DNA from 2 places in the Streptomyces sp. NPDC042100 genome. Region 1 is predicted to be linked to the other one. Evidence: riboswitches for the same ligand, from Rfam matches in the RefSeq annotation. Region 1 holds a riboswitch; the other holds the start of a gene.
The links. Region 1 has a riboswitch for cobalamin ahead of cobN (cobaltochelatase subunit CobN). Riboswitches for the same ligand answer to the same signal wherever they lie in the genome.
Positions count from the first base shown of each region.

Region 2: linked by a shared signal. The riboswitch ahead of ACZ6J5_RS09300 (ribonucleoside triphosphate reductase) and the one ahead of cobN (cobaltochelatase subunit CobN) in region 1 are both predicted to bind cobalamin.

Region 1 is NZ_JBVJDK010000009.1:76,265-79,666, reverse strand. It holds gene cobN (cobaltochelatase subunit CobN) at 1-1,467, opposite strand, end outside; cobalamin riboswitch at 1,508-1,647, opposite strand; gene ACZ6J5_RS21240 (cobalamin biosynthesis protein CobG) at 1,755-3,083, shown strand; gene ACZ6J5_RS21235 (precorrin-8X methylmutase) at 3,098-3,402, shown strand, end outside.
Region 2 is NZ_JBVJDK010000003.1:427,499-430,900, reverse strand. It holds gene ACZ6J5_RS09300 (ribonucleoside triphosphate reductase) at 1-1,639, opposite strand, end outside; cobalamin riboswitch at 1,685-1,814, opposite strand; gene ACZ6J5_RS09295 (hypothetical protein) at 2,332-2,586, shown strand; gene ACZ6J5_RS09290 (metallophosphoesterase family protein) at 2,558-3,402, opposite strand, start outside.

The DNA.
Region 1 (3,402 bases):
CGGGTTCTCGCCGAAGCCGCGCGGCGGCTGGATGAGGACGAGGAGGTTGCCGCGCCGCAGGGCGGCGAGCACGATGTCGCCCTCCGGGTCGCGGGAGCGGTCCAGGAACATCTCGCCGGGCGCCGGGCCCCAGTGCTCCTCCACCCGCTCGCGCAGCTCCGCCGGGAGCTCGGCGTACCAGCGCTTGTAGTCGGCGGCCGGGATGCGGACCGGGTTGCGGGCGAGCTGCTCCTCGGTGAGCCAGTCCTGGTCGTGGCCGCCGGCCTCGATCAGGGCGTAGATCAGTTCGTCGCCGTCGCCGGAGACCAGGCCCGGGAGGTCCTCGACGGGGCCGAAGTCGTAGCCCTCCTCGCGGAGCCGGCGCAGCAGGGCGACGGCGGAGGCGGGGGTGTCGAGGCCGACGGCGTTGCCGATGCGGGAGTGCTTGGTGGGGTACGCGGAGAGGACGAGCGCCAGCTTCTTCTCGGCGTTCGGGATGTGCCGCAGCCGGGCGTGCCGGACGGCGATCCCGGCGACGCGGGCGGCGCGCTCGGCGTCTGCCACGTACGCGGGCAGGCCGTCCTCGTCGATCTCCTTGAAGGAGAACGGGACGGTGATCAGGCGCCCGTCGAACTCGGGGACGGCGACCTGGCTGGCCGCGTCCAGCGGCGACAGGCCCTCGTCGTTCTCCTCCCAGGCGGAGCGGGAGCCGGTCAGGCACAGGGCCTGGAGGATCGGCACGTCGAGCGCGGCGAGCGCCCCCGCGTCCCAGGCCTCCTCGTCGCCGCCCGCCTGTGCCTCGGCGGGCTTGGTGCCGCCCGCCGCGAGGACGGTGGTGACGATCGCGTCGGCGCCGCGCAGCTCCTCCAGGAGCTCCGGCTCGGGGGCCCGCAGCGAGGCCACGTACAGGGCCTTGGCGCGGGCGCCGTGCGCCTCGATCGCGTCGCACAGGGCGCCGACGAAGGCGGTGTTGCCGCTCATGTGGTGGGCGCGGTAGTAGAGCACGGCGACGGCCGGGCCGTCGGCGACGGCCTCGGAGGCGGTGCGCTCCAGCGGGCCCCAGGTGGGGGCGGCGGCGGGCGGCTCGAAGCCGTGGCCGGTGAGCAGCACGGTGTCGGAGAGGAAGCGGGCGAGCTGGCCGAGGTTGGCCGGGCCGCCGTGTGCCAGGTAGGCGTGGGCCTCGGTGGCGACGCCGACCGGGACGGTGGACGCCTCCATCAGCTGCGCGTCGGGGGCCTGTTCGCCGCTGAGCACGACGACCGGCTTCCCGGCGGCGCGGAGCGCGTCCAGGCCCTCCTCCCAGGAGCGCAGGCCGCCGAGGAGGCGTACGACGACGAGCTCGGCGCCGTCGAGGAGGGCGGGCAGGTCGGCGGCGGGCAGCCGGGCCGGGTTGGCGAACCGCCACTCGACCGCGCCCTCGGCCGGGGCGGCGTTCGCCGCGCGGGCGCTGAGCAGGTCGGTGTCGGAGTGCGACAGCAGCAGGAGCATGGCGAGCTCAGGCCCTTCCTCGGGGTTGTCCGCGCCCCGGGTGGTCGTATGGACGGCGGGGAGTTCCTGACTCACCGCCCCGCGTTCCCCCGGGCCGGCTCACAGTGGCGGGACCGCGCCGGATTCTCACCGGGCTTCCTCCCCGGGGTCCTGGGACCCCATGCCGCTTGCATCCTAGATCGTCCGGGAGCCCCGGGGGAGGGGCCCTGGGGTCGGGCGGATCACACCCGGCCACGGCGGCGTCACGGCCGGTGGGGGCGGGACGGCCCGTGGGTATGCTCGCCGCCATGTCGGCCACCCCACGCACCTCGCCCGAAGCGGGCGAACCTCTCATACGGGATCGCGGCGACGCCTGTCCGGGTGCGCTGAGACTCCACCCGGCGGACGACGGGCGGCTCGCCCGACTCCGGCTGCCCGGGGGGCGCCTGACGGAGCCTCAGCTCCTGGCACTGGCCGACGCGGCCGAGTCCCTCGGCGACGGGGAGCTCAGCATCACCTCGCGTGGCAACGCGGAGCTGCGCGGCCTGGGCGAGGGCTGCGGCGCCGAGCTGGCCGCGCTCCTCGACCGCGCGGGCCTGCTGCCCTCGCCGGGCCACGAGCGGATCCGCAACATCGTCGCCTCGCCCACCGCCGGCCTGGACGGACTCGGCGGCCCGGACCCGCAGTTGTGGGCGCGCGAGCTGGACGCGCTGCTGTGCGCGGAGGACTGGACGACGGCGCTCTCGGGCCGCTTCCTGTTCGTCCTGGACTCCGGGCGCGGAGACGTCGCGGGGCTCGGCGGCGATGTGACCTTGCTCGCAGAGCGAGCGGGGACGGGGGCGGGAGCCGGGGCCCGTGCTGAGGCCGGGACTACGGCTGGCGCCGGGGCCGGGGCCGGGGCGGGTGCGGCCGGGCCAGGCGAGCGCGCGCTGCTGCTCCTCGGCGGCCACGCCCTGCGGGTCGCCGCCGTCGACGCCCCGCGCGCCGCGCTCGCCGCCGCCGGGGCCTTCCTGCGGACCGCCCGGGCCGCCGGGAACGGCGCCTGGCGGGTGCGGGAGCTGCCCGAGGACCGCCTGCCCGAGCTCGCGGACGCCCTCGCCGGCGCCCTCGCGGACGCCGGGATCGCGGCGGAGCCCGTCCCCGGCCCCGTACCGCTGCCGTGGGGCGCCCCGCCCGTCCCCGGGCCGCTCGGCCCCGGCGCCCTGTACGTCCTCGCCCCGCTCGGGCGGCTCACCGCCGCCCGGCTGCGGGCGCTGGTACCGGCCGCCGAGGTGCGGTTCACGCCCTGGCGCGGGGTGGTCGTCGCCGCGCCGCCCGCCCGGCTCGGCGCGCTGGCCGAGGCGGGCCTGATCACCCGCCCCGACGCCCCCGGCACCGGCGTCGGCGCCTGCGCCGGACGCCCCGGCTGCGCCAAGTCCCTCGCCGACGTGCGGCGGGACGCCGCCCTCGCGCCGGCCGGCTCGCTGCCCGTGCACTACTCGGGCTGCGACCGCCGCTGCGGGCACCCGCATGGCGCCTGGGTCGACGTCCTCGCGACCGCCGACGGCGGCTACCTCGTCGACGGCGCCCCCACCCCCCGCACCTCCCTGTCCGAAGCCGTCGCGGCGGCCCGCGGCCCGGCGACACCCACGAGATGAGCGAGAACACCAGGATGTACGAGTACGAGAAGGACGGCGCGGAGATCTACCGCCGCTCCTTTGCCACGATCCGCGCCGAGGCGGACCTCGCGGGCCTGCCCGCCGACGTCGCCACGGTCGCCGTACGCATGATCCACGCCTGCGGCATGACCGACCTGGTCCGGGACATCGCCTACTCCCCCGGCGTCGTCGCCTCGGCCCGCGCCGCCCTGCGCGCGGGCGCGCCGATCCTGTGCGACGCGCGGATGGTCGCCAGCGGCGTCACCCGCAAGCGGCTGCCCGCCGACAACGACGTGGTCTGCACGCTGTCCGACCCGGC
Region 2 (3,402 bases), on a different contig from region 1:
GCTCCCCGGCGAGGTAGCCGTGCTGCGGGCAGATGGAGAAGGTCGGCGTGACCGTCAGGTAGGGCAGGGAGAAGCGTTCGAGGGAGCGGCGGACGAGGTTGCGGCAGGCGTCGGCGGAGGAGACGCGTTCGGACATGTACAGGTGGAGAACCGTTCCGCCGGTGTACTTCGTCTGGAGCTCGTCCTGCCGCTCCAGCGCCTCGAAGGGGTCGTCGGTCCAGCCTGCCGGCAGTTGGCTGGAATTCGTGTAGTACGGGTTGGTCTCCGTGCCTGCCTGGAGGATGTCCGGGAAGCGCCGCAGGTCCTCCTTCGCGAAGCGGTACGTGGCGCCTTCGGCCGGGGTCGCCTCCAGGTTGTAGAGGTGACCGGTCCGCTCCTGGAACTCGACCATCCGCGTCCGTACGTGGTCGAGCAGGCGCACGGCGAGGGCGTGACCCGCCGGGGTGGTGATGTCGTCGGCGTCGTGGGTGAAGTTGCGGATCATCTCGTTGATCCCGTTCACGCCGATGGTGGAGAAGTGGTTGCGCAGGGTGCCGAGGTAGCGCCTGGTGTACGGGTAGAGGCCGTTGTCGATGAGGTCCTGGACGGTGACGCGCTTGATCTCCAGGCTCTCCTTCGCCAGGTCGAGCAGCCGGTCCAGTGCCTCGAACAAGCCCGCCTCGTCCCGCGCGTGGAGGTGCCCGAGCCGGGCGCAGTTGAGCGTCACGACACCGAGCGAGCCCGTCTGCTCCGCGCTGCCGAACAGTCCGTTGCCACGCTTGAGGAGCTCGGTCAGGTCGAGCTGGAGACGGCAGCACATCGAGCGGATCATGCCGGGGTTCATCGTGGAGTTGATGAAGTTCTGGAAGTACGGCAGCCCGTAGGTCGCCGTCATGGCGAAGAGCGCCGTGGCGTTCTCGCTCTCCCAGGGGAAGTCCTCGGTGATGTTGTAGGTGGGGATCGGGAAGGTGAACACCCGGCCCGTCGAGTCCCCGGCCGCCATGACGTCGATGTACGCGCGGTTGATCAGGTCCATCTCGGGCTGGAGCTCGCCGTACGTGAACGGCATCTCCTCGCCGCCGATCACGGGCACCTGCTCGCGCAGGTCGTCGGGGCAGGTCCAGTCGAAGGTGAGGTTGGTGAACGGCGTCTGCGTGCCCCACCGGGACGGCACGTTGAGGTTGTGCACCATCTCCTGCACGCACTGGTGCACCTCGGCGTACGTCATCGCGTCCTTGCGGACGAACGGCGCCAGGTACGTGTCGAAGGAGCTGAACGCCTGCGCGCCGGCCCACTCGTTCTGGAGCGTGCCCAGGAAGTTGACGATCTGGCCGACCGCCGAGGACAGGTGCCGGGGCGGCGCCGAGTCGATCTGGCCCGGCACCCCGTTGAAGCCCTCCGTGAGCAGCGTGCGCAGGGACCAGCCCGCGCAGTAGCCGGAAAGCATGTCGAGGTCGTGGATGTGCAGGTCGCCGTCGCGGTGGGCGCGCCCGATCGCCTCGGGGTAGACCTGGTCGAGCCAGTAGTTGGCGACCACCTTGCCGGCGGTGTTGAGGATGAGGCCGCCGAGCGAGTAGCCCTGGTTCGCGTTGGCGTTGACCCGCCAGTCGCTTCGGTCCAGGTATTCGGTCACGGAATCCACGGCGTTGATGTGCGTCACGTCAGCCCTCCCACGAGGCATCCTGAGGTGTTGCCCGGCCACGCGGACGCGCGGGCGGGGCCGGCAGGTATCGGACTGGGGCCCCGAGGGGCCCATACCGTTGCGGGGCAGCTCCGGACTCTCACCGGATTCCCTGTTCTCTCGGCGTGCGCGCTCCGTCTCCGCCTCCGCGTACGGCTCAGGTATGCGGGGGCACGGACGTCCGCTCCCTCCCGTATCCACGGAGCGAAGCGAGGCACTCAGACGCCGAACCGACAGCCAGAACACTACATCCGGGATTCACTCGACACGCCCACACTAGATGTAGGGGTGCCGAAGGTCCCGGCGAGAGGGACCTCCGGCCTTCGGAGCCCCCCGGCGCGATGCTCCTACGCGCCGCCGCGCCTCTCAGGACCTTCGGCTCCCCCGCTCGGGCCCTTCGCCGGGGAACCGGCGGCGCGCTCGGGCACAGGATGGGTCCGCGCATTCTCGAACTTCCGGTCGCGCGGCATCGCCCTGGCGTGGCTGAGCCGCTGGGGGCAAGGGAAGAGGATCACCGGCGACGGTGCTGGCGAGCCTCTGGTTCGTCACGCCGCTCCTGGCCGACCCGCCGGAGGAGCGCGCCGGCGCCGCTGACCGTCTGGGGAGAATCGGACTTCGACCGCGTTCTCCATCCCCCTCAACCCCTCCAACCCCTCCAAGGGCGTGAGGAGGTGAGCTGGACAGAGTTCCCGGAGGCGCTCGACGCGATGGTGAACTGGGCGGCGATACGGGGCCCGTCCGGCTGGCCCGACCCGGCGCGCGCCCGTCAGGGGCTGCGGGCGCAGGCGGACGCGTCGAGCATCGTGGCGGCACCGGCCCGCGCCCTCGTGGGGTCGTCGCCGGTGCCGGGTGGTCGCGGCTACGGACACGAGGGCGGGCGGGCAGCCCGGGCGGTGATCAGGCGTTCGTCGACAGCGGCACCGTGATCTGCTTCAGCCAGCTTCCGGCCGCGAAGTCGCGGGCCTTGATGACGACCCGGTCGCGGAAGACCTCGACCTGGAGCCCCTGGTTGAAGGTGCCGGGTACGGACACCTCACCCCCCTGGCCGTCGTCCGTGTAGCCCGTCTGCACGGCGCCCGTGTTGATGACGGAGAAGCCGTCCAGGTTGGCCGTGCCCGGGACGACTCGGCGGACGTACCAGTCGGAGAGGCCGAGGTCCCAGTGCGTGTGCCCGCAGAACAGGAACACGTCGCGGTGGCGGCCCAGGATCCCGAGGAGCCGGTCCGCCTGGAGGTAGTCGCGGGAGTAGAGGCGGTTGTGGCTGCCGGAGACGGTGTTGGGCAGCGGGTGGTGGGTGACGACCATGACGGGCCTGCGGCGGCGGGCCCAGTACGCGAGGCGCTCTTCAAGCCACGTGAACTGGGCCTCGCTGAGCCAGACTTCGTCCCAGAGCTTCGGGTCGTGGAAGTGCATGTACTTCTCGGTGCCGAGGCTCAGGACGGGGATGCCGCCGAACGAGTGCTCCGCGTACACCGTGTTCCGGCCCGCGAAGCGGAAGAAGCTGCGGAACAGCGAGTCCTCGGTCGTGCCGTTGGGCCAGGTGTCCTGCGCGATGGTCGCCGGGTCGCGCCACTTGGGGACGTAGAACTCGTGGTTGCCGATGGCCCACGCGGTCGTCCTCGTGCGGGTGTGGCGGGCGAGTTCGGCGGTGACGGCCGCGTACTCGGCGTCGTATCCGCGCGGCGTGATGTCCCCGGCGACGGCGAGGCCCGAGCTGTTCGGGTTGGTGCGGCGCATGTCCT